2 regions of the Paractinoplanes abujensis genome follow, and region 1 is predicted to be linked to the other one. Evidence: riboswitches for the same ligand, from Rfam matches in the RefSeq annotation. Region 1 holds a riboswitch; the other holds the start of a gene.

Evidence for each region. A riboswitch is a leader RNA that binds a small molecule or an ion and turns the genes downstream of it on or off. The one in region 1 is predicted to bind thiamine pyrophosphate.
Region 2: it holds a riboswitch for thiamine pyrophosphate, as region 1 does, so the genes downstream of both, BKA14_RS27330 (thiamine phosphate synthase) here and BKA14_RS24020 (ECF transporter S component) in region 1, are expected to answer to the same signal.

The regions. Positions count from the first base shown of each region.
Region 1 is NZ_JACHMF010000001.1:5,283,441-5,295,367, reverse strand. Features, by position in the region: gene BKA14_RS24035 (IS256 family transposase) at 928-2,223, shown strand; gene BKA14_RS24030 (energy-coupling factor transporter transmembrane component T family protein) at 2,432-3,232, opposite strand; gene BKA14_RS24025 (ABC transporter ATP-binding protein) at 3,270-4,703, opposite strand; gene BKA14_RS24020 (ECF transporter S component) at 4,721-5,296, opposite strand; TPP riboswitch at 5,368-5,469, opposite strand; gene BKA14_RS24015 (alpha/beta fold hydrolase) at 5,531-6,352, shown strand; gene BKA14_RS24010 (DUF6328 family protein) at 6,384-6,935, shown strand; gene BKA14_RS24005 (hypothetical protein) at 6,901-7,509, opposite strand; gene BKA14_RS24000 (Fur family transcriptional regulator) at 7,526-7,933, opposite strand; gene BKA14_RS23995 (ArsR/SmtB family transcription factor) at 7,930-8,232, opposite strand; gene BKA14_RS23990 (metal ABC transporter permease) at 8,229-9,107, opposite strand; gene BKA14_RS23985 (metal ABC transporter ATP-binding protein) at 9,109-9,888, opposite strand; gene BKA14_RS23980 (metal ABC transporter substrate-binding protein) at 9,885-10,808, opposite strand; gene BKA14_RS23975 (DUF6703 family protein) at 10,858-11,112, opposite strand; gene BKA14_RS23970 (antibiotic biosynthesis monooxygenase family protein) at 11,147-11,488, shown strand; gene BKA14_RS23965 (hypothetical protein) at 11,506-11,927, shown strand, end outside.
Region 2 is NZ_JACHMF010000001.1:5,996,605-6,008,531, forward strand. Features, by position in the region: gene BKA14_RS27295 (hypothetical protein) at 1-350, shown strand, start outside; gene thiC (phosphomethylpyrimidine synthase ThiC) at 417-1,943, opposite strand; gene thiD (bifunctional hydroxymethylpyrimidine kinase/phosphomethylpyrimidine kinase) at 2,012-2,782, opposite strand; gene BKA14_RS27310 (thiamine phosphate synthase) at 2,779-3,363, opposite strand; gene BKA14_RS27315 (thiazole synthase) at 3,357-4,103, opposite strand; gene thiS (sulfur carrier protein ThiS) at 4,106-4,303, opposite strand; gene thiO (glycine oxidase ThiO) at 4,300-5,289, opposite strand; gene BKA14_RS27330 (thiamine phosphate synthase) at 5,286-5,885, opposite strand; TPP riboswitch at 5,879-5,990, opposite strand; gene BKA14_RS27335 (ABC-F family ATP-binding cassette domain-containing protein) at 6,026-7,672, opposite strand; gene BKA14_RS27340 (class I SAM-dependent methyltransferase) at 7,705-8,319, opposite strand; gene BKA14_RS27345 (hypothetical protein) at 8,416-9,204, shown strand; gene truA (tRNA pseudouridine(38-40) synthase TruA) at 9,211-10,026, opposite strand; gene rplQ (50S ribosomal protein L17) at 10,096-10,680, opposite strand; gene BKA14_RS27360 (DNA-directed RNA polymerase subunit alpha) at 10,717-11,739, opposite strand; gene rpsD (30S ribosomal protein S4) at 11,833-11,927, opposite strand, start outside.

The sequences.
Region 1 (11,927 bases):
CGGCCTGCGTCGCGCCCCGGCCTGCGTCGCGCCCCGGCCTGCGCCTCGCCCCGCCCTACGCCTCGCCGCGGCCTGCGCCTCACCCCGGCCTGCGTCGCACTGCGGCCTGCGTCGGGCTTTGGTCTGCGTCGGGCTCTAGTCTGCGCCGCGGCCGGCGTCGTGCCCTGTCCGGCGTCGCACCCCGGCATCCGTCGCAGCCCCGCATTTGTCGCACCCCGGGCTCTGCCACGCCCCGGTCTACGCCGTGCCCCGCCAACGCCGCGTGGTGAGAGCTCGTTACGTAGGCTGCGGCTTCGGCGACACTCTGTTCGGTTGCATCATCTCGTCCTTCGCCTCACCGGGCTGTCTCACCGCTTCGCCCTGCCCTGGCCTCTGATGCGCCTCAGCTTGGGTCACGCCCCAGCCTTTCTGGCACGTGCCTCCTTCGGTCACGCGCAGACCTCCGGCGACGCCTCTGCTTCTGTTACGCCCCGGCCTTTGCCGCATCTCGGCCTTCGTCACGCCTCGACCTTCGCCGTATCGCGACCCTCGTCCTGTCCCGGCCTTCGGTCACTCCCGGTTTTCGGTACGCCTCGACCTTCGCCGTATCGCGACCCTCGTCCTGTCCCGGCTTTCGGTTACTCCCGGTTTTCGGTACGCCTCGACCTTCGCCGTACCGCGACCCTCGTCCCGTCCCGGCTTTCGGTTACTCCCGGTTTTCGGCACGCCTCGACCTTCGCCGCACCCCGGCCTTCGTCACGCCGCGACCTTCGCCGTACCGCGACCCTCGTCCCGTCCCGGCCTTCGGTCACTCCCGGCCTTCGTCTCGTCCCGGCCTTCGGCCCGCCCCGGCCAATGCTGCGTCATGAGAGCTCGGGTCGAGTGTTTACGCAGGCCGCGGGTCTGTAAAACGAACGGTGTAACTCCTGATCAAGGGAGTAGCACCTGATGACGGACACGACAGCTGCCGTGGATACTGCCGCGGTGCCGAAGAAGAAGGACCAGGCCGACGGCGGGGTGGATGCTGAGCTGGTCGGCCGGCTGGTTGAGCAGGCCCGCGCAGCGGGCCTGCAGTTGACCGGCGAAGGTGGTCTGCTGCAGCAGCTGACCAAACGCGTGGTCGAGGCCGCCCTGGACGGCGAGATCACCGACCATCTGGGCTATGACAAGGGCGACCCGGCTGGCAAGAACGGCGGGAACTCGCGCAACGGCAGCCGGTCCAAGACGGTGCTGACCGAGGTCGGCCCGGTGGAACTCAGCGTCCCGCGTGATCGTGACGGCAGCTTCGAGCCGCAGATCGTCAAGAAACGCCAGCGCCGGCTGACCGGGGTGGAGGACATGGTCATCTCCTTGTCGGCCAAGGGCCTGACCACCGGGGAGGTCCAGGCGCATCTGGCTGAGGTCTACGGCGCTGACGTGTCGAGGCAGACGATCTCCACGATCACCGACCGGGTCCTCGACGCGATGGCCGAGTGGCAGAACCGGCCCCTCGACCCGGTCTATCCGGTGATCTTCCTGGACGCGATCCACGTGAAGGTCCGCGACGGCAAAGTCGCCAACCGGCCCGTCTACGTCGCGTTGGCCGTGACCGTCGAGGGCACCCGCGACATCCTCGGGCTTTGGGCCGGTGACGGCGGCGAAGGCGCCAAGTTCTGGCTGCAGGTGCTCACCGAGCTGAAGAATCGTGGTGTCGCCGACGCGCTGATGGTCGTCTGTGACGGGTTGAAAGGCCTGCCCGACGCGATCGGGCAGACCTGGCCCCTCGCGGTCGTCCAAACCTGCGTGATCCACCTACTGCGCAACTCGTTTCGCTACGCCGGCCGACAGCACTACGACGCCATCGCCAAAGCCCTGCGACCGGTCTACACCGCACCCACCGAAGCCGCCGCTAAGGCCCGCTTCGGCGATTTCGTCGAGGCCTGGGGCGAGCGTTACCCGGCGATCGTCCGGCTCTGGAACAACGCCTGGGCCGAGTTCGTGCCCTTCCTCGCCTTCGACGTCGAGATCCGCAAAATCGTGTGCTCGACCAACGCGATCGAGAGCGTGAACGCCAGGATCCGCCGCGCGGTCCGGGCTCGCGGGCACTTCCCAAACGAGCAGGCTGCGCTGAAATGTGTCTATCTCGCGGTCATGAGCCTCGACCCCACCGGCACCGGACGACGCCGATGGGCGATCCGCTGGAAACCCGCCCTCAACGCCTTCGAGATGACCTTCGAAGGCCGCCTCAACCCGACCGACAACTAACCGCAGTTACACCGTTCGTTTGACAGGCCCCAGGCCGCCGACGTGGGGTTGTAGTGAGCGTTCGTTGCGGGGGATTGAGCACTCCGTACGCCGCCGGATAGGGGTGTCTGGGTGGTCTCGCGCGTCCTTGGCCGGCAGTGAGCGGGGCGGGGTGGATGCTGTGCCGCCAGGTGCTTGGAAGGTGCGAGGTGAGTGTTTGCTGCGGGGGTCAGATGATGGGGCGGAACAGGCCTAGGGCGATCGTCACGGCCAGGGTTGTCGCGGACAGCAGGACTGCGCCGGTGACCAGGGCTGTGTCGGCGGGGTGGAAGGTCTGCTTTCGGGCGTGTGTGCGGGGCACGCCGGAGTCGAAGCCGCGGGCGTCCATTGCTACTGCCAGGCGGCCGCCGCGGCGGAGGGCTCCTACCAGCAGGGCGAAGGCTGTGGAGACGAAGAGGCGTACGGCGGCGATCGGGTTTTTGCCGGCGTCGATGCCTCGGGCGCGTCGGGCCAGGGTCAGCATCTGCCATTCGGTGCCGAGCAGGGGGAGCAGGCGGAAGGCGGCCAGCGCGCCGATGGCGAAGCGGGCGGGGGCCTTTGCGTTCTGCACCAGGGCGTCGGCCAGGTCGGTGGGGTCGGTGGTGGCGAAGACAAGCACGCCGGGGACGGCCACGGCGAACAGTCGCAGGATCAGGCCCAGCGCCGAGGTCAGCACGCCGGTGGTGACGTCGAACGGGCCCAGGTCGAGCAGCAGCGTGCCGGTGCGGTTGGCCGAGAACAGCACCATCGTGACCAGCAGGCCCAGCGATGCGACCAGCACCGGCCAGGCGCGTTTGGCCAGCGTGGAGTAGCGGACGCCGAAGAACGGCGCCGCGGCGAGTTCGATGGCCAGGGCGATGGCGGGGGTGAGCGGGTCGAGTGTGGCCAGCAGCGGCAGCGAGAAAAGCATGGCCGCGGCCAGCTTGGCGACCGGGTTGCGCCGGGCCAGCGGCGCCGACGGATCAGCGATCGGCTGCAAGGAGAGGGTCATGGGCGCGACCGCCGGCGCGTGAAGCGAGGGAGGAGGGTCATGGCCGGGGCCGCCGGCGTTGGGGGAGGGGGTCGCGCAAGCGGGCCTCGCCCAGGGGGAAGGTGCGGTCGGCCACGGTTTGCACGAAGTCGTCGTCGTGGGTCACGGCCAGGATGCCGTGGCCGTCGTCGCGCAATGTGGCCAGCAGCGTCACCAGTTCGATCCACGTTTTGCGGTCCTGGCCGAACGTCGGTTCGTCGAGCACCAGCAGCCGGGGCGCGGTGGCCAGCGCCGTGGCCACGCTCAAGCGGCGGGCCTCGCCACCGGAGAGGGTGTACGGGTTGGCTCCGGCCAGTTTGGTCAGGCGCAACCGGTCGAGCAGGTCGGTCACCACCGTCGTGACCGCCGCGGCCGGGCGGCCCAGCCGGCGTGGGCCCACCGCCAGTTCGTCGGCGACCCGGGATGTCACGAACTGGTGTTCCGGGTTTTGGAAGACCGACCCGATCCGCCCGGTCAGTGTGGCCGCCCGCCATTTGTGTGGCGGGCGCCGGTCGCCGAATCCGCTGATCCGCCCGGACGTCGGCGCCAGCAGACCGCCCAGCAGCAGCGCCAGCGTCGACTTGCCCGCTCCGTTGGGCCCGGTCACCGCCAGCACCTCGCCGGTGCCCACCCCGAGCGTCACCGGCGCGAGCCGGTGCGCCAGCGCAAGATTTTCCCCCCGTACGAGGTCGGGGGTGGCCGCCGTGGCCGACTTGAGTGGCGGAATCGTGAAACCCGGAACCCACACGCCTTCGTCGGCGAGCCGGTCGCCGTAGGCCGCGAACACCACTTCGGGCGCGCCGTCGGCCCGGATCCCGCCGCCCGGTTCCAGCACCACCACCCGGTCGACCAGCGGTAACGCCTCGGCCACCCGATGCTCGACCAGCACCGTGGTGGTGTCGCGCAAGGAGCCGAGCGATTCCCGTACGAGGGCCGCGCCGGCCGGGTCGAGGTTGGCCGTCGGCTCGTCGAGGAGCAGCAGCCCCGGCCGCAGGGCCAGCACGCCGGCCAGCGCCAGCCGTTGGGCCTCGCCGCCGGAGAGTGCGCTGGTCGAGCGGGTGATCGGGTAGGGGAAGCCGACCCGGTCGAGCGCGTCGCTGACCCGCGGCCAGATCTGCGCGGCCGGCACGCCGCGATTTTCCAGCCCGAACGCCACGTCGTCGCCGCTGCGGGCCATCACGAGCTGGGTTTGCGGGTCCTGGAAGACGATGCCGGACTTCTCCCGGGCTTTGCGCGGGTCGAGGCCGTCGATCTCGATTGTGCCCTCGGCCTCACCCGAGTCCTCCGGGAGCAGGCCGGACAGCGCCGCGAGCAGGGTGCTCTTGCCCGCCCCGGAGGGACCGAGCAGGAGCACCCGTTCGCCGTGGGTGATCGTCAGGTCGACCTCGCGGACGGCCCAGGCCCGGCGACCAGCGTGCCGCCAGCCGAAACCGCGGAGGACGACCTCACTCATAACTGAATGACACCAAATCAGACGAGCGCGCGCGAACGGCCCGCCGGGAACCGGTCCAGGACGCCGGTCTGGGCCAGCGCCCGGGTCAGCAGCACACTGCCGAGCCCCGCGATGACCAGCGCCGACGCCGCGGTCAGGAGCACGTACGGGATCCGGAAAGAACCCCACGCCGTGTCCGGGTACCAGACGAAGACGTCGTAGACCGCGGCCACGATGCCGGCCGCCGCCCCGGCCAGCAGGGCGACCGGCAGGCGGTACACCTTGTAGGCGAAGAGGGCGAATACCAGCTCGGCGCCGAGGGCTTCGAGCGGGCCCTGCACGGCGATGGTCCAGCCCCAGCTCGTGCCGATCGCCACCGAGACCAGGGCGGCCAGCGACAGCGTGTAGAAGGCGGCGCCGGGTTTGCGCACGATCAGCGCGCCCAGCACGGCCGGCACCAGCCACACCCCGTAGAGCAGGGCGCGGCCGGGCAGGGGGATGGCATCGGCGGGGCCGTTGTAGAGCAGGCCCCAGGCCCAGAAGATGACGCCGAAGGCCACGGCGACGATCGAGGCTATGACGATGTCGATCGTCCGCCAACGGTTGGTGTTCATGTGAGAACCTCCCAGTGGGTACCGGGAGGAGACGCACGCCGTCGCCGGGCGTGAACCCGGACACGGCGCGGCTGGAGAAAGACCGAACTTCCTGCGCTGGCATTACCCAGATCAGGTGCGAGGGTCTGCGGTTGCCCGCACTCTCAGCGCTGTGCGCTCCCCTGTCGGAAAAACCTGTGTGTTTCGATGAACTTAACACCGGCGGCGGTCCAGGGACAGCGAGGGAGTGATCACATGGAGATCAAGGCGCGGGGCCTGACCTTCGACGTCTACGAGGGTGGCCCGGCCGGCGGCGAGCCGGTGCTCCTGCTGCACGGTTTCCCGCAGGATCATCGCGAGTTCGATCTGCTCGCGCCGCGGCTGCATGCCAAAGGCTTACGGACGTACGCCGTGGATCAGCGCGGCACCTCGCCCGGCGCGCGCCCGGCCGACGTCGGGGCTTACCGCATGTCCGAGCCGACGGCCGACGCGGTGGCCGTGCTGGACGCCCTCGGCATCGAGTCCGCGCACGTCATCGGGCACGACTGGGGCGCGGTCGTGGGCTGGTGGCTGGCCGCGGGCTACCCGGAGCGGGTGCGCACGCTGACCGCGGTGTCGGTGCCGCACCCCAAGGCGCTGGGCCTGGCTTTGCGCGTACGGGCGTCGCAGCGGGCGCGGATGGCGTACTTCAAAGTCTTCCAGTCCCAGGTGGCCGAGCGGTTCCTGCTGGCACGTGACGGCGCTGTGCTGCGCGCGATGTTCCGGCCGATCGGGGGCGGGGGCGACAAGTACGTGGAGTCGATGCAGACCGATCCGGGCCGGCTCACCGGCGGCCTGAACTGGTATCGCGCGACGACCGGAAGCTCGCCCGACACCCCCGGCATCATCCGGGTCCCCACCACGTACGTCTGGAGCGACAAGGACGGAGTGGTCTCACTCACCGCCGCCCTGCGCACCCGGGACTGGGTGGAGGCGGACTATCAGATGGTCGCACTGCGCGGGGTCAGCCACTGGGTGCCCGAGCAAGCCTCCGCCGCGCTGGCCGACGCCGCCCTCGCCCGGATAGGCGTAGTTTGATTTCCGTTGATTCAGGGGAAACCGCAGCGTCATGTCGGGTGAGAAGGCACGGCTCGGGCACGAGACCGAGAAGCAGCGGTGGGACCGGAATTTCGCTGACCTGTTGCAGGAACTGCGGGTCGTTCAGACCGGCATCCAGATCCTGTTCGCGTTCCTGCTGACCCTGCCTTTCAGCAGCGGTTTCCCGCGGGTCACGCAGTTCCAGAAGGACACGTACGTGGTGGCGCTGCTCGCCGCCGCGGCCTCGACCGCGATGATCATCGGGCCGGTCGCGTTCCACCGGGCGCTGTTCCGTCAGGGCCGCAAGCCCGAACTGGTGCGTTACGCCCATCGGTTGCTCAGCGGCGGCCTCGCGTTCCTGCTCGTGTCGATGGTCTCCTGCGTGCTGCTGGTGCTCGACTTCATCCTGACCCGGTGGATCGCGTTCGTCTTCGCGGGCATCGCGGCCGTCTTCTTCCTGACGTTCTGGGCGGCCTTCCCGTTCTTCCGCCGCAACTGGATCGACGAGGACGCCGAGGAGGAGGACGAGCAGGTCAGCGGCGAGGACGTCACCCCCGGCGAGACCGCAGGCCGAGCCGTTTGAGTTCGAGCTCGGCCAGCGCGTCGACCGCCGAGGCGTCACCGTTGCGCCAGCTCTGCGCGATGTCGGGGCCCAGCTTGGCCAGGCGGTTCAAGGGCTGGGAGGCCAGCGCGCGCAGGGCCAGCAGGTCGCGTCCGGCGGGCTGATCCCGTACGGCGGAAGCCACCGCGGCCCTGCGCATCCACCGCAGCCGCAGCGGGAGCCACCCGAAGAGCACGAGCGCCAGCGGAACGGCCACCGCCACGAGCGCCACGACGATCGCCATCGTGTCGACGACGTCCTGCTGCTGACGGCCCGCCTCGGCCAAGGAGCGGGCGGCTTCGGCGGCGCCGGTGAACGGCTTGACCAGCTGGTCGCCCACGAGCGGGACGTCACCGACCTTGTTGCCGGCGTCGGTCAGGTTGTCGGCGATGCCACCGCCCGCGCTCTCCAGCTTGGCGCCCGGCACGCCCAGCTTCTCGACCATGTCGTTGACCCACAGAGCCGCGCGGACCCAGAGATAGACCCACAGAACCACGACGATGTCGGTGAGGAGCTGACGTACGGCGGTGGGCAGCCGGTCGGCGTAAGGCTTCACCGGCACAGAATCCCACTCAGTGCTTGGCCGCGCAGTCCGGGCAGGTGCCGAAGATCTCCATGGTGTGCGAGACGTCGACGTACCCGTGCCGGCTGGCCACCTTGTCGGCCCACGACTCGACCGCCGGGCCCTCGACCTCGACTGCCCGGCCGCACTCGCGGCACACCAGGTGGTGGTGGTGACCCTGGCTGCAGCGGCGGTAGAGGTGCTCGCCGCCGGGCGGGCGCATCACGTCGATCTCGCCCGCGTCGGCCAGCCCCTGCAGGGTGCGGTAGACAGTGGTCAGGCCGACCCGCTCACCCCGTTCCCGCAGCCGGGCGTGCAGCTCCTGCGCGCTGTAGAAACCCTCGGCCTCCGACAGCACGGCGCTCACCGCGGAGCGCTGCTTGGTGTTGCGCTGCGCGACGTTCTGCTCGGTACTCACGACCTGACCTCCCTCGCGTGGCTGACCGCGTCGGCGACGATGTGCGCCACGTGATCGTCCACCAGCGAGTATGCGATCTCCCGGCCCCGGCGTGCACCCCGGACCACCCCGGCGCCGCGCAGCACCCTCAGGTGCTGGGAGACCAGTGGCTGCGGTGCGCCTAGCTTCTCGACCAACTCGTGGACGCAGCGCTCGCCCACCCCCAACTCTGCCACGATCGCCACGCGGATCGGTGCCGACAGGGCGCGCAGCAGCTCACCGGCCGACTCGTACGCCTCGTAACCGCTCGTCGTCGTCATCGGACCGGTGCCTCCTGCAGAACGACGTCGGGCGGTTCCACCTCGCGTGGCGGGTGGGCGCGCCGCCGGGCCATCCGCAGGCCGGCCGCCCCGACGGTGATGGCGACGAACAGGGCCAGCGCCAGGATCACGGTGGTGGCGCCGGGCGGGGTGTCGGCCTCGGCCGAGACGATCACGCCGACCCCGGCCGCGACCAGGCCGATCGCCATCGCCGCGGCCATGGTGGTGCGGAAACCGCGGGTCACCTGCTGCGCCGCGGCCACCGGGATCACCATCAGGGCGGAGACGAGCAGGAGACCGACCGTACGCATGGCGATCGTCACCGTGACGGCCGTGGTCACCGCCATCAGCAGGTTGAGCGCGCGCACCGGCAGGCCGCTGACCCGCGCGTACTCCTCGTCGTTGCAGACCGCGAACAGGGCGGGCCGGAACACCAGCATCGCCACCAGCACGGCCGCCCCGAGCCCGGCGATCACCACGATGTCCTGCGGCGATGTGGTGATCAGCGAGCCGAACAGGTATTGCACCAGGCTGTTGTTGTTGGCGTTGTCGGAGAGCGCGACCAGCACCACGCCGCCCGCGATGCCGCCGTAGAACAGCAGCGCCAGCGCGAGGTCGCCCGACGTGCGGCCGCGTTCGCGGATCAGTTCGACCCCGACCGCGCCGATCGCCGCGACGATCACCGCGCTGATCACGGGGGACTGGTTGAACAGCAGGCCGACACCCACACCGGTCAGCGCCACGTGACCGATGCCGTCGCCGATCAGCGAGAGCCGCCGCTGCACCAGGTAGATGCCGAGCGCGGGTGCGGCCAGGCCGATGATCAGCGCGCCCAGCAGGGCCCGGATCATGAAGTCGTACTGGAAAAGGTCCATGTTAATTCGCCGCGATCCGGTCGGCGGGGGCCACGCAGATGCCGGCTGCGGGCGGCACGGCGTGCGGGTGCACGTGGTCGTGGTCGGGCTCGGCGTGGTGACCGGCCGGCTCGGGCGGCGCGCCCTCGTGCGCGATGCGGCCCTCGTGCACCACGACGGCCCGGTCGATGAGCGGCCGCAGCGGGCCGAGTTCGTGCGCGACCAGCACGATCGTGCCGCCGGCACCGGCGAACCGGCCCAGCGCCGCCGCGAACGCCTCCTGGCTGGCCGCGTCGACCCCGGCCGTCGGCTCGTCCAGCACCAGCAGGTCGGGCTTACCGGCCAGCGCGCGGGCGATCAGCGTGCGCTGCTGCTGGCCGCCGGAGAGGGTGGTGACCGGGTCGTTGATGCGGTCGATCAGGCCCACGGCGGTCAACGCCTCGCGCACCGCGGCGCGGTCGGCGGCGCCGGACGGGCGGAAGATGCCGCGCCGCGCCAGCCGCCCCGAGGCGACCACCTCGCCCACCGTGGCGGGCACGCCGCTGCCCGCGCCGAGCCGCTGCGGCACGTAGCCGACGCGGGCCCAGTCCCGGAACTTGCGCTGCGCGGTGCCGAACAGCTCGATCTCGCCGTGACCCAGCGGGACCAGCCCGAGGATGCTGCGGATGAGCGTGGACTTGCCGGAGCCGTTGGCCCCCAGGATCGCCACGACCTCGCCGGCCGCCACGGTCAGCGAGATGTCGTGCAGGATCTCGCGGCCCTCGTAGCCGACCGCGGCGTGACGCACCGATACGACGCTCATTGCTTGCACCCCAGACCGGTTTCCAGCGCGGCCAGGTTCTGCCGCATCACGGTGAAGTAGTCGCCCGCGGAGTCGACGAGCCCCTCGAGCGGATCGAGCACCGCGGTCTTCGCGCCGACCTCGCGGGCGATGGTCTCGGCCACCGCCGGGCTGACCAGGGTCTCGAAGTAGATGGTGGTGGTGCCGGTCTCGCGGGCCTCCCGGGCCACGGCGGCCAGGCGCTGCGGCGAGGGCTCGGCCTCGGGCGAGATGCCGGTGATGCCGACCTGGTGCAGGTCGTAACGGGCGGCCAGGTAGGCGAAGGCGGTGTGGCTGGTGACCAGCTCGCGGCGGTCGCAGGTCTTCAGGCCGTCGGCGAACTCGGTGTTCAGCGCGGTGAGCTCGGTGCTGAGGGCTTGGGCGCGCTCGGTGTAACCGGCGGCGTGGGCGGGATCGAGCTGCCCGAGGCGCTCGGCCAGCTTCTCGCCGATCGTGACCAGCCGTACGGGGTCGAGCCAGACGTGCGGGTCCTCGCCACCTTCGGCCTCCTCGTGCTCGTGGCCGTGATCGTCCGCACCGCCCGCGGGCAGCAGCGGCACCACCGAGGCGGCGTCGAAGCCTTTGTCCTTGGCCTCCAGGTCGATGGCCTCGTCGACGGCGGGCTGGAAACCCTTGAGGTAGACGGCGAGGCCCGCGTCGGCCACGTCGCCGACCTGGCGCGGCGTCAGCTCGAGGTCGTGCGGTTCGGCGCCGGGCTTGGTGAGGTTGGTGACGCTGACCACGTCGCCTCCGATCCGCTCGCTCAGGAACTGCAGCGGATAGAACGCGGTGACGATCTCGAACTTCCCGTCCTCCGTCGTGCCCGCCGGCCCGGCCTGGTCACCGCACCCGGCCAGGGCGAGGGCAGACACGAGCAGAGCAGGCAGAAGACGGCGGCGCATACCATCCACTGTCGCTGAGAATGATAATGATTGTCAAAAGCGCATGTGTCTAGAGCGCCTTCGCGACCACCACGGCCAGCAACAGGCCCAGGATCAGCAGACGCAGGGCCCGGGTCGACGCCGACTGCACCGGCCAGGTCGTGAACGTGAGCGCGGCCAGACCCGCGGCCAGCACGAACAGCAGGGCGGCGCCGACGATGCCGGGCAGGAAGAGGCCGCCCAGCATCACCACCAGCGCGACCACGAAGGCCGCGGTCGGGCTGACCCGGGACAGGCGCCGGAGCAGGTTGCCGGAAGGTGTCACCTGGTCACTCCTCGTCGCTGCGTACCCTCGTCGCATGTTGGTGCTCAACCGCTTCCACGTGCAGCCGGACACGCAGGACGGCTTCCTCACCCGGGCCCGGGCCGCGCTGGCCGCCCTGGCCGAACGACCCGGTTACCTGTCCGGCCGGCTGACCCGCGCCCTCGAAGACCCGCAAGTGTGGACCCTGGTCACCGACTGGGAGTCCGTCGGAGCCTACCGGCGCGCCCTGGGAGCCTTCGACGTCAAGGTCCACGGCGCCCCGCTGCTGTCCGAGTCGATCGACGAACCGTCCGCGTTCGAGACCCTGGCCAGCGCCGAACCGGGCGGAGAGGTCGTGCTGGCCGAGAGCGACCGGGCCGCCGAACCCTGGCGCTGACGTCTACTGTTGGTGTCATGACGACGGCGCCTCATGTTCCGGTCCCGCCACAGGGCCCGGGAGTCCAGCCGCCGTTCCCGGCCCCGCCGGTCGAGGGCAAAGGCCGGCGCCTCGGCTGGGGGCTGGGCATCGGCGCGGGTGTGCTGGTGCTCGTCTGCGGTGGCGGGCTGGCCGCCCTGATCGGTCTCGGCACCTCCGTCACGGGGGCGCTCGACGAGCAGGCCCACGCCGCCGTCAACGACTACCTCGGCGCGCTGCGCGACGAGCGTTTCGACCAGGCGTACGGGCTGCTCTGCGATCAATCGCGGCGCGAGCAGACCGCCTCGGAGTTCCGCGCCCGGGCCGAGGCCGAGGAGCGGATCACCACCTGGCAGCTGGGCCGGTTCAACACGGTCGAGATGAGCGTGCCGGTCACCGCGACCCGGCAGAGCGGTCAGGT
Region 2 (11,927 bases), 710 kb from region 1:
GCGGCCCGGTCGCGGAGCTCCCCGGCGCCACGCCCGGCGCCGCGCCCACCCCCGACCGCCCGCCCCTGCCGCAGCGCGACGCCCAGCCCGAGTCGGCCATCGCCAAGGCCGCGGCCGGTCCGCAGGCGGGCACGGCGGCCGTGAGGACCGCGAGCGGCCGGGCCTCGGTGGCCGCCCACGCCGCGGTGGCCGCTCAGCGCCCCGAGCACGAGTTGAAGCCGTCCGACACCGGGGTCATCACCATGCCCCCGTTCGACGGCTTCACCCCGCCGGCGCAGCAGCAGCGTTCCCATCACCCGGCCGGCCCGGACGGCGAGATCGCGGACTGGGTGAGCGGCCTCGGCCGCTGAAAGGATTCCGTCGCCCCTGCCGGTGAATTCCAGGGAATCCGCAGGAAATGGCGCTCGGAATGGCTCCTAGGAACCGTTCCCGGTTTTATCCGACGCAATTGTTACCGGCACGTAAACCCGGCCGCCGGCGGACATGAACTCGGCCGATTTCTGATCCATCCCGCGCGCCTTGAGCTCATGACTGATCTTCATCGAGCAGAACTTGGGCCCGCACATCGAGCAGAAGTGCGCGGTCTTGGCGGCCGCGGCGGGCAGCGTCTCGTCGTGGTAGGAGCGCGCGGTCTGCGGGTCGAGGGCCAGCTCGAACTGGTCCTCCCAGCGGAACTCGAACCGGGCCTTGGACAGCGCGTCGTCCCACTCCTGCGCGCCCGGATGCCCCTTGGCCAGGTCGGCCGCGTGTGCCGCGATCTTGTAGGCGATCATCCCGGCCTTCACGTCGTCCTTGCCGGGCAGCCCGAGGTGTTCCTTGGGCGTGACGTAGCAGAGCATCGCCGTGCCGAACATGCCGATCATCGCGGCGCCGATCGCCGACGTGATGTGGTCGTACGCGGGCGCGATGTCGGTCGTGAGCGGCCCGAGCGTGTAGAACGGCGCCCCGCCGCACAGCTCGACCTGCAGGTCCACGTTCTCCTTGATCTTGTGCATCGGCACGTGACCCGGCCCCTCGACCATCACCTGTACGTCGTACGCCCAGGCCCGGTGGGTGAGCTCGCCCAGCGTGCGCAGCTCGGCGAACTGGGCCTCGTCGTTGGCGTCGGCGATCGACCCCGGGCGCAGCCCGTCCCCCAGCGAGAACGTGATGTCGTAGTCCGCGAAGATCCGGCACAGCTCGTCGTAGTTGGTGTAGAGGAAGTTCTCCTCGTGGTGGGCCAGGCACCAGGCCGCCATGATCGAGCCGCCGCGCGACACGATGCCGGTCACCCGTTCGGCGGCCAGCGGCACGTGCGGCAGCAGCACTCCGGCGTGGACGGTCATGTAGTCCACCCCCTGCTCGGCCTGCTCGATGATCGTCTCGCGGAACAGCTCCCAGGTCAGCTTGACCGGGTCGCCCTTGACCTTCTCGAGCGCCTGATAGATCGGCACGGTCCCGATCGGCACCGGCGAGTTCCGGATGATCGCCTCGCGGGTCTCGTGGATGCGCGGCCCGGTCGACAGGTCCATCACCGTGTCCGCGCCCCAGCGGGTGGCCCAGGTCAGCTTCTCGACCTCCTCCGCCACCGACGACGTCACGGCCGAGGTGCCGATGTTCGCGTTGACCTTCACGAGGAACCGGGACCCGATCACCATGGGCTCCGACTCGGGATGGTTGCGGTTGGCCGGCAGCACCGCCCGCCCGGCCGCGATCTCGGCCCGCACCAGCTCGGCCGGCACGTTCTCGCGGATCGCTACGAACTGCATCTCGGGGGTCACGACACCGGCCCGGGCCGCGGCCAGCTGGGTGCGGCCGGTGGCCCACGGCGCACGCAACGGCGGCAGGCCCACCGTGGGGTCGCTGCCCGGCCCGGAGGTGTCGTAGAGCCGCACGGGGTCGTTGCCGTCGCTCAGCTCGACCTCGGTGAACGGCACTCCTTCGACGTACACTTTGCGCCTCATATACCTTTCCTCCCCTTCGGTGGACGCACTGGTCCCCTGTGGACGGCGTCCTCTGTCGAATCGCTTTGTCAGACCGCGAAATGGTTCAGGGGCCCGGGCCCGGCGCCCAGCCGCCAGTCGCGCCCACCGGCGAGCGCGGAAGTCACGTACCGCTTGGCGGCCCGCACCGCCGTGGGCACCGGATCCCCCAGGGCCAGCCGCACCGCGATCGCCGACGAGAACGTGCAGCCCGACCCGTGATTGTTGACCGTTGGCACCGGCTCGCCGGTCAGCGTCTCGGTGACACCGTCGCTGCGCAGCACATCGGCCGCCAGCTCACTCCCGGTCACCACCACGGCCCGTGCCCCCCGGCCGGCCAGTTCCTCGGCCGCGGCGGCCATCTGCGCGATCGTCACGACCGGCCCACCGACCAGGGCGGCCGCCTCCTGCCGGTTCGGCGTCAGCACACACGGATACGTCAGCAGCGGCGCCACCGACGCGGTCTCGGCCAGCCGCGCGCCCGAGGTGGCCACCAGCACCGGATCGACGACCAGGTTGGGCAGCCGGTCGGCCCACGACGCGATCAGCTCCCCCACCGCCGGGTCTCCGATCATGCCGACCTTGACCGCGACCACCGGCAGGTCGGCCAGCACCGCCTCCAGCTGCGCCGCCACGACGTCGACCGGGATGGGGTGGATCGCCGTCACGCCGAGGGTGTTCTGCGCGGTCACGGCGGTGAGGACCGAGGTCCCGTACGCCCCGAGGGCCGCGAACGTCTTGAGGTCGGCCTGGATGCCGGCGCCGCCCCCGGAGTCGGACCCGGCGATCGTGAGCACCACCGGCGGCGTCGAGCCGGTCACGAGGGCGACACCGCCTGCGGGCGAAACGCGGCCGCCAACTCCCGCGCCACCCCTTCCGGGTCGTCCGCCCGCATGACCGCCCCCATCACCGCCACCCCGCTCGCCCCGGCCGCCGCACACTCCGCGGCCCGCCCGGCGGAGTCGACCCCGCCCAGCGCCAGCCAGGCCCGCTTCCCCGCGAGCCGGGCCGCAGCGGACGCCCCCAGCGCCGGCCCGTATCCGGGCTTCGACACCGTCGGATAGATCGGCGACAACGTGACGTAGTCCACGTCGGACAGACCCGAGGAGTCATGGCACGACCGTCCGACCAACCGCACCGAAGAACCCGGTCGTGGATCAGTCGCAGCCAGATGAACAGCATCCCCACCGAGCGGATCCGGCCCCGCCACGATCAGCCGCCCCGCCGGCACGACCGACCGCAGCTCGTCGCAGAGCTCAACCCGGGCGGCGTACGGCAGATCCCGCTCGCGCAGGATCACCCACTCCGCGCCGCCGAGCACCGCCGCCCGCACCACCGACGTGACCGGCTCGCGAGCCATCCGCCGGTCGGTCAGCACCACCAGCCCGCCCGGCGTCACCACTGCGCGAGCCCGAGATCCGAGGTGGACGCCACGGCGTGGAACCGCCGCGGGATCCGCCCCGCGGAGAAGGCCAGCCGCCCCGCGACCACCGCGTGCCGCATCGCCGACGCCATCTCGGCCGGCGCCGCAGCCCGGGTGATCGCGCTCGCGATCAGCACCGCGTCGCAGCCCAGTTCCATGGCCAGCGCGGCGTCGGAGGCCGTCCCGATGCCCGCGTCGAGCACCACCGGCACGTCGACGCTCTGCCGGATCAGGCGGATGTGGTGCGGGTTGGAGATGCCCAGCCCGGAGCCGATCGGCGACCCGGCCGGCATCACCGCGGCGCAGCCCACATCGGCCAGGCGGCGGGCCAGGATGGGGTCGTCGCTCGTGTACGGCAGCACCCGGAACCCGTCCCCGACCAGCGTCTCGGCCGCCTTGAGCAGCTCCACGCCGTCGGGCAGCAGGGTTCGTTCGTCGCCGATCACCTCGAGCTTGACGAGGTCGGTCTCGAAGGCGTCCCGGGCCAGGTGGGCGGTCTTGACCGCATCGCCCGCCGTGTAGCAACCGGCCGTGTTGGGCAGCACCGCCACTCCGAGCCGGTCGAGCATCGGCAGCAGGCCCGGCCCGGCCGCGTCGACCCGGCGCAGCGCCACGGTGACCAGCCCGGTGCCGGACGCGACGATCGCCTCCTCCAGCGCGGCCAGGCTGTTGGCCCCACCCGTCCCGAGAACGAGACGGGACTTCTCGAAGAACTCCATCGTCAGCCTCCCTGGGCCGCGGTCAGCACCTCGACCACGTCGCCGGCCGCGAGCCCTGTCAGCCCCCAGGTCGACCGGGGCACCACCTCGCCGTTGACCGCGACCGCGACCCCGCGCCGGGCCTCGGTGATCGCCTCGACCAGCGCCTGCACGGTCGCGGCGTCGCTCTCGACCACGTTCCCGTTGACTGTCAGCTTCATGAGAACCTCCGCGGCGCGAAGTCGCCGGGAGTGTCGAGACCGTCCAGCACCAGCCCGGCCACCAGGTCAGCGGTGACCGGCGCGAGCAGGATGCCGTTGCGGAAGTGTCCGGCGGCCACGATCACCCGGTCGTCGAGCCGCCCCAGCAGCGGCGCGTTGTCGGGCGTGCCGGGCCGGTGCCCCACGGTGGTCTCGGCCAGCTCGAACTCGGCCAGGCCCGGCACCAGCTCCAGCGCCGCGCGCAGCAGTTCGTGCACGCCACCCGCGGTGACCAGCCGATCGGCCCGCTCCTCCTGGGTCGCGCCCACCACCACCTCGCCGTCGGCCCGCGGCACGATGTAGACCTCGCAGCCGTCGAGCACGTGCCGCAGCAGCCCGGGTTCACCCCGCAACCGCAGCACCTGGCCTTTCACGGGCCGGATGGGCAATCCGGTCAGCGCCGCCGTGCCGCATCCGGCCGCCACCACGACCTGCCGTGAGTCCACATCGGCGAGCGACTCCACCCGCTTCACCACGATCCGCGTCCCCAGCCGTTCCCGCAGCGCGTGCACGACTTTGCGCGGGTCCACCTGGGTCTCGCGAGGGGCGAGGACCCCGGCCCGTACGCGGGGGGAGAGCGCCGGCTCCAACTCGCGCAGTTCGGACGGCCGCAGCAGGGGCAGTTGCTGCCGGGTCCAGAGACGCGCGCGCTGGGCCAGGTCGTCGGCCGTCAGCGCCAGGCCGAGGGTCCCGGTGTCGTCATAGCCGACGTCAACCCCCAGTTCCCGGACGTACGCGGGCCAGAGCTGGGCGGATCGCTCCAGGAGCGCGATCAGGGCCGGGTCCTCGTGCTCGGACTCCCCGCCCGGCGCCAGCATCCCGGCCGCCACGTGCCAGGCGCCCTCGTCCCCGCCGTCCAGCACGGTCACGTCGGCCCCGCGCCGCACGAGCCGCCACGCGATGGACAGCCCGATGATCCCGCCCCCGACGACCGTGATGTCGCTCATGACAGCACCTTCGGGCAGCCGGACAGCGCCTTCAGGAACTCGGCCGTCGCGCCGGCGGGGTCGGCCACGACGGCGGAAATGGCGGCCACCCCGTAGCAGTCGAGCTCGGCCACCCGGGGTGGTGTGATGCCCGCGATCGCGATCACCGGCGTCTCCGGCACGGCCCGGGTCACCGCCGCGACGCCCGCGGGCCCGATCGGCTCCGGCAACCCGGTCTTGCTGCTGGTGGCGAAGGCCGGCCCGACCCCGAGATACGTCGCCCCGTCGGCGACGGCCGCGCGTGCGGAGTCCGGATCGCGGCAGGTCGCGCCCACCACCGGGCCGGGCCCGAGCACCCGGCGGGCGGCCGCCACCGGCAGGTCGTCGGCGCCCACGTGCACGCCGTCGGCCCCGGCCGCGAGGGCCACCCCGATCCGGTCGTCGACCAGGCACAGCGCCCCGGCCGCCCGGCACAGCTCGAGCGCGGCGGTCGTCAGGGCGTACGCCTCGCGGTCGTTGGTCTTGACTCTGATCTGGACGGCCACCGGGCCGTGGCCCAGCACGCCCCGGACGACGTCGAGCGAGTCGGTGACGATGTGCAAACGCGGCAACAACAACTGTCGCTCCTCCCTGCGCCGGCATGATCCGGATCAGGTTCGACGGTCGGGGGCCGCGTCAGCCCCCCTCTCAGCCCGGTGCACCGGACTCCCGTGGGGTTGTGTTGCCTCGGACCATAACCCGGCCGAGGCCCAAAAAACTAGCGCACGTCCCAGACCGGCTCCGGGGTCTCGACGACCTCGCCGTCGCCCTGGAACAGCACGAAGCGATCGAAAGACCTGGTGAACCAGCGATCGTGGGTGACCGCGATCACCGTGCCCTCGAATTTGTTCAGCCCCTCCTCCAGCGCCTCGGCCGAGGCCAGGTCGAGGTTGTCGGTCGGCTCGTCGAGCAGCAGCACCGTCGCGCCCGACAACTCCAGCATCAGCACCAGGAAACGCGCCTGCTGACCGCCGGAGAGCGTGCCGAACCGCTGGTCGCCCTGGGCCGACAACTCGTACCGGTTGAGGGCCTTCATCGCGCCCGCCCGGTCCATTCCGGACCGGTGGTCGTCGCCGCGCCACAGGATCTCGACCAGGGTGCGTTCGAGCAGCTCGGGCCGGTCGTGCGTCTGCGAGAAATGCCCGGGCCGCACCCGCGCGCCGAGCCGGGCCACCCCGTTGTGCGCCACGTGGGCCAGGGGTGCGCCGTCGACCGGTTTGTTCTCGGCCTCGGGGTCGCTGCCACCGGCCGCCAGCAGCCGCAGGAAGTGCGACTTGCCGGTGCCGTTGGCGCCCAGCACGGCAACCCGGTCGCCGTACCAGATCTCCAGGTCGAACGGGAACGTCAGGTCTTCCATCTCGAGCTGCTCGCAGATCACCGCGCGCTTGGCCGTCCGCCCCCCGCGCAGGTTCATCCGCAGCGACTGCTCCTTGGGCGGTGTGGGCGGCGGACCGGCCTCCTCGAATTTGCGCAGCCGGGTCTGCGCGGCCTGATAGCGCGAGGCCATGCCGTCGTTGAAGGTCGCCTTCTGCTTGAGCGACAACACCAGGTCCTTGAGCTTCTGGTGTTCCTCGTCCCAGCGCCGGCGGTTCTCCTCCATCCGGTCGTGGCGATGCACGCGCGCTTCGTGCCACGAGGCGAACCCGCCCGGATGGGTCCAGGCCGTGCCGCCCTCGACGGCGACGACCCGGTCGGCCGTCTGGGCCAGCAGCTCCCGGTCGTGCGAGACGTAGAGCACGGATTTGGGCGACTCGCGCAGCCGCGCCTCGAGCCAGCGTTTGCCGGGCACGTCGAGGAAGTTGTCGGGCTCGTCGAGCAGCAGCACCTCGTCGTCGCCGCGGAGCAGCAGGTCGAGCGCGAACCGCTTCTGCTGGCCGCCCGACAGTGTCCGCACCGGACGGTGGCGCACTTCGTCCCACGGCTTGGCCAGGATCGCGACGGCCACCGTGTCGAAAAGCACCTCGGTGTCGTAGCCGCCGATCTCACCCCAGTGGGCCAGAGCGTTCGCGTACGCCAGTTGGCTGCGCTCGGTCTCGTCGAGCGCGGCGGTGGCCCGGGCCAGGCGCTCACCGGCCGCCCCGAGCTCGGGCTTGACCAGCGACAGAGCCAGATCCTCCAGCGTACGGTCGTCGCCGATCATGCCGATGAACTGGCGCATCACGCCGAGGCCGCCGGAGCGCGCGATCGTGCCCTCGGGCAGCGCGAGATCGCCCGCGACCATGCGCAGCAGCGTCGTCTTGCCCGCGCCGTTCGGCCCGACCAGCGCGACCTTGGCCCCCTCGCCGACCCGGAAGGCGACGTCGGCGAAGAGCCGGCGCCCGTCGGGCAGCACAAAACCGGCTCCGGCGACATCCACGTAACCCATGGCGGCAATCATCCCGGCCCGGGCGGCGGTAGTCAGCCGGTTTTCCGGGTCACCTTGAGCACTCGGAAGCCCTTCTGGCTGGCCGTACGCTCCACTTCCCAGCCCTTCTCGACCAGCCAGGTGTGCAGCGAGTCACCACCGAGATTCCGGTTGATCACCAGCCAGGCCACACCCCCGTCGGCGAGGCGCGGCAGCCAGCGTTCCATCAGCGCCCGCAACTCGCTCTTGCCGACGTGGGTCGGCGGGTTGCTCCAGATCTGGTCGAACGTCACCCCGTCGGGCACCTCGTCGGGCTCGGTCACCCGCACCCGCGCCGACAGTCCGAGCGTCCCGGCGTTCAGCGCGGTCAGTTCGCGGGCCCGCGAGTTGACGTCGACCGCGTAGACGATCGCCGCCGGGGCCTCCGCGGCCAGCACGCAGGTGATCGGGCCGTAGCCGCAGCCGAGGTCGAGAAAGGTCCCCCCGGCGTCGGCCGTGGGCAGGTCGCCCTTGCGCAGCAGCACGGCCGTGCCCGGGTCGAGCCGGCCCGCGCTGAAGACGCCGGCCGCGACGGCCAGCCGGTAGTCACGGCCGGCCGCGCTGAACTCGATCTCGCCGCGACGGTCGGGGGTGGCCGGCTCGGCGCTGAAGTAATGATCCGCGCTCACCCGACCAGTCTGCCGCCGCACAACGCGCGAGCGCGCATCGGGGTGCCGCACATTCTGTGCGTTCATCGATCACCGTGCGCTTCTAGCCTGGTCGGCATGCGGTACGGCACCCCTTCTCGACCAGCCCACCGCGCGACCGCCGACGGCGGCCTGGTGCTCCTGGTCCGCGGCATCGGATCGGGCGGACAGCACCGGCCGCCGCCGGCGCCACTGATCCCGCGTGTCCCGGTTCAGCGCGGCCGGCGGCGGGCGGTGGTCGCGCTCCCCACCGTCGAACCGCAACGGGCCGTGCAATGGCTGACCCAGGGCCTGGCCGGGGTCATCCTGCTCGGCCTGGTCATGATGGTCGGCCTGCTGGTGACGGGGTCCGACCGGCGGCAGCAGGAACCGGCCGGCGCGCAGCCGCCCGCGCTGGGCGACGTCTTCGGCCCGAGTGACGTGTTGCGACCGGCCGGCGCCGCGGGGGCCTACCGGATCGAGATGCGGCACTTCGGCCGGGACTGCGCCGACGCCACCACCGGCAACCTGGGCGGTCTGCTGGACCGCCACGGCTGCTCCGAGGTGGTGCGGGCCGGGCTGATCTCCCCGTACGAGGGATATCAGGTCACCGCCGGGGTGTTCGCGCTGGCCGACGCCGGGGCCGCCGCCGCTGTCAACGATCTGGTTCGCGAGCAGGTGGTGGGCGGGCTCGGCGGGTTCCGCACGCTGCCCGCGACCTCCGGCGACCCCGAGGCGGCCTCGGTGGGCTGGCACGTGCGGGACAACCTGCTGCTCTACTGCGTGATCACCCGGCCCGACGGCGCACTCGTGCCCGACGACGACCCGTACGCGAAAAGGATCACCGCCGAGATCGTGGACAACCACCTCGGCGGGGCCGCCCTCTGAGCCCGCTCAGGCCCGCAGCCGCCGGGTGGCCTCGGCCCGGCTCGCGTAGGCGTCCTCGGCCGGATAGCCCACCGCGATCAGCGTGAGCCCGTGGGCCGGGGCCACGGTGACCTCACTGGAGCGTTCCGTACGGGTGAGCAGCGTCGACGGCCAGCCCGGATCGCGGCGCCCGTCCCCCACCGCCAGCAGCGCCCCGACCAGGCTGCGCACCATCGACTGGCAGAACGCGTCGGCCTCCACGGTGGCCACGACCACCCCGTCGGGGTCGCGCCGCCAGTCGAACCGGGTGATCGCCCGCACCGTGGTCGCGTGCTCCTTGCGCTTGCAGTAGGCCGCGTAGTCATGCTCGCCGGTCAGCCCGGCCGCCGCCACGGTGAGCCGCCCCACGTCGAGCGGACGGACCCATCCGATCGTGTCGTGCCGCCGCAGCGGTTCGGGCCCCCACACGGTGTCGGCCACCCGGTACTCGTACCGCCTGAAGGTGGCCGAGAAGCGCGCGTCAAAAGTCTCCGGCACCGGCGTGATCGCCTTCACGCGGGCATCCGACGGCATCAGTGCGGCCAGCCTGCGCAACAGCGACCCCTCGAGCTCCGCATAGGCCTCGACGGGCAGGTCGATGTGGCACACCTGACCCGAGGCGTGCACCCCCGCATCCGTACGACCGGCGACCGTGAGGCCGAGCGGAGTGTCCGCACCCACCAGCCGTCCCAGTGCCTCGACCAGCACACCGGCGACCGTGCGCCGCCCCGGCTGGACCGCCCAGCCCGAGAAGTCCGCGCCGTCGTACGAGACGTCCAGCCGCAAGCGGACGGTTCCGGTCATCGTGGCGCTCCCTGAGAAAAGAAAAGGGCCCGGCTCCCCGTACGGGGTGCCGGGCCCAATTTCGCAGAACTACTTGGCGTCGGTGTCTTCGCCCTCGGCCTTGTCGCCGGGACCCTCGGCACCCTTGTCGCCGGAAGCGTTCACCGGCGGCTCGGCGTCCTGGTCGGCGGCGGTGTCGGCCTCGGTCGCGTTCGAAGCCGGCGTCTCGTCCTCGCGGGCCAGCGCCTCGACCTTGTCCTGCTGCGCGGCGGCCTTGCGGGCCGTCCGCTTGGCCGGGGCGGTGGTCGCCGCGACCTGCAGCTCCTCGACCAGCTCGATGACGGCCATGGGAGCGGCGTCACCCTTGCGCGGGCCGGTCTTGGTGATCCGGGTGTAGCCACCCGGCCGGTTGCCGTAACGCGGAGCGATCTGCTCGAACAGGGCGTACACGACGTCCTTGTCCTTCACCGTGGCCAGCACCCGGCGACGGTTGTGCAGGTCGCCGCGCTTGGCCTTGGTGATGAGCTGCTCAGCCAGGGGGCGCAGCCGGCGCGCCTTGGCCTCGGTGGTCTTGATCTTCCCGTGCCGGAAAAGCTCGGTGGCCAGGTTGGCCAGGATGAGCTTCTCGTGCGCCGGGCTGCCGCCGAGGCGGGCTCCCTTGGTGGGCGTGGGCATTTCCAATGCTCCTTGTAAAAGGCGTACCGGGGGCTCTTAGAGCTGCTCGGTCTCGCGGTAGTCGTCGGTGTCGTAGTCCACGTCGCCGAACGAGTCCACGACGTGCGCGGGGTCGAAGGACGGCGCGCTGTCCTTGAGGCCCAGGCCCATTCCGGCGAGCTTCATCTTGACCTCGTCGATGCTCTTCTGACCGAAATTCCTTATATCCAGAAGGTCGGCCTCCGTCCGCCCGATGAGTTCACCAACGCTGTTGATGCCCTCACGCTTGAGACAGTTGTACGACCGGACGGTCAGGTCGAGCTCCTCGATCGGCAGCGCCAGGTCGGCCGCGAGCTGCGCGTCCTGCGGCGACGGGCCGATGTCGATGCCCTCGGCGGTCTCGTCCAGCTCCCGGCACAGGCCGAACAGCTCGACGAGGGTCGAGCCGGCCGAGGCCAGCGCGGTGCGGGGCGAGATGGACGCCTTCGACTCGACGTCGATGATCAGGCGGTCGAAGTCGGTGCGCTGCTCGACACGGGTCGCCTCGACGCGGTAGGTCACCTTCATGACCGGCGAGTAGATCGAGTCGACCGGGATGCGGCCGATCTCGGCGCCGGCGCTCTTGTTCTGCGCCGCCGTGACGTAGCCACGGCCCCGCTCGACGGTGAGCTCCATGTCGAGCCGGCCCTTGCTGTTGAGCGTGGCCAGCTTGAGGTCGGGGTTGTGCACGGAGACACCGGCCGGGGGCTGGATGTCGCCCGCGGTGACGTCGCCGGGGCCCTGCTTGCGCAGGTACATGCTGACCGGCTCGTCGTGCTCGGAGCTGACGGTGAGCTCCTTGACGTTCATGACCAGCTCGACCACGTCCTCCTTGACACCGGGGATCGTGGTGAACTCGTGCAGGACGCCGTCAATCTTGATGCTGGTGACCGCCGCACCGGGGATGGACGACAGCAGGGTACGCCGCAGCGAGTTGCCGAGGGTGTACCCGAAACCCGGCTCCAGGGGCTCGATGGTGAACCGGGAGCGGGTCTCGCTGATCGACTCCTCGGAGAGGGTCGGCCGCTGGCTGATGAGCACGCAATTCTTCTTTCTGTCAGGCCACCCACTATTTGATGGCCGTCCGATGATGCAGCCCGGTGCCGACCACGCGGCCGGCACCGGGCAGAGCTGCTACTTGGAGTAGAGCTCGACGATCAGCTGCTCCTGGACCTGCGTGTCGATGACAGCGCGGGCCGGGAGCGAGTGAACGAGAACCTTCATCTCGC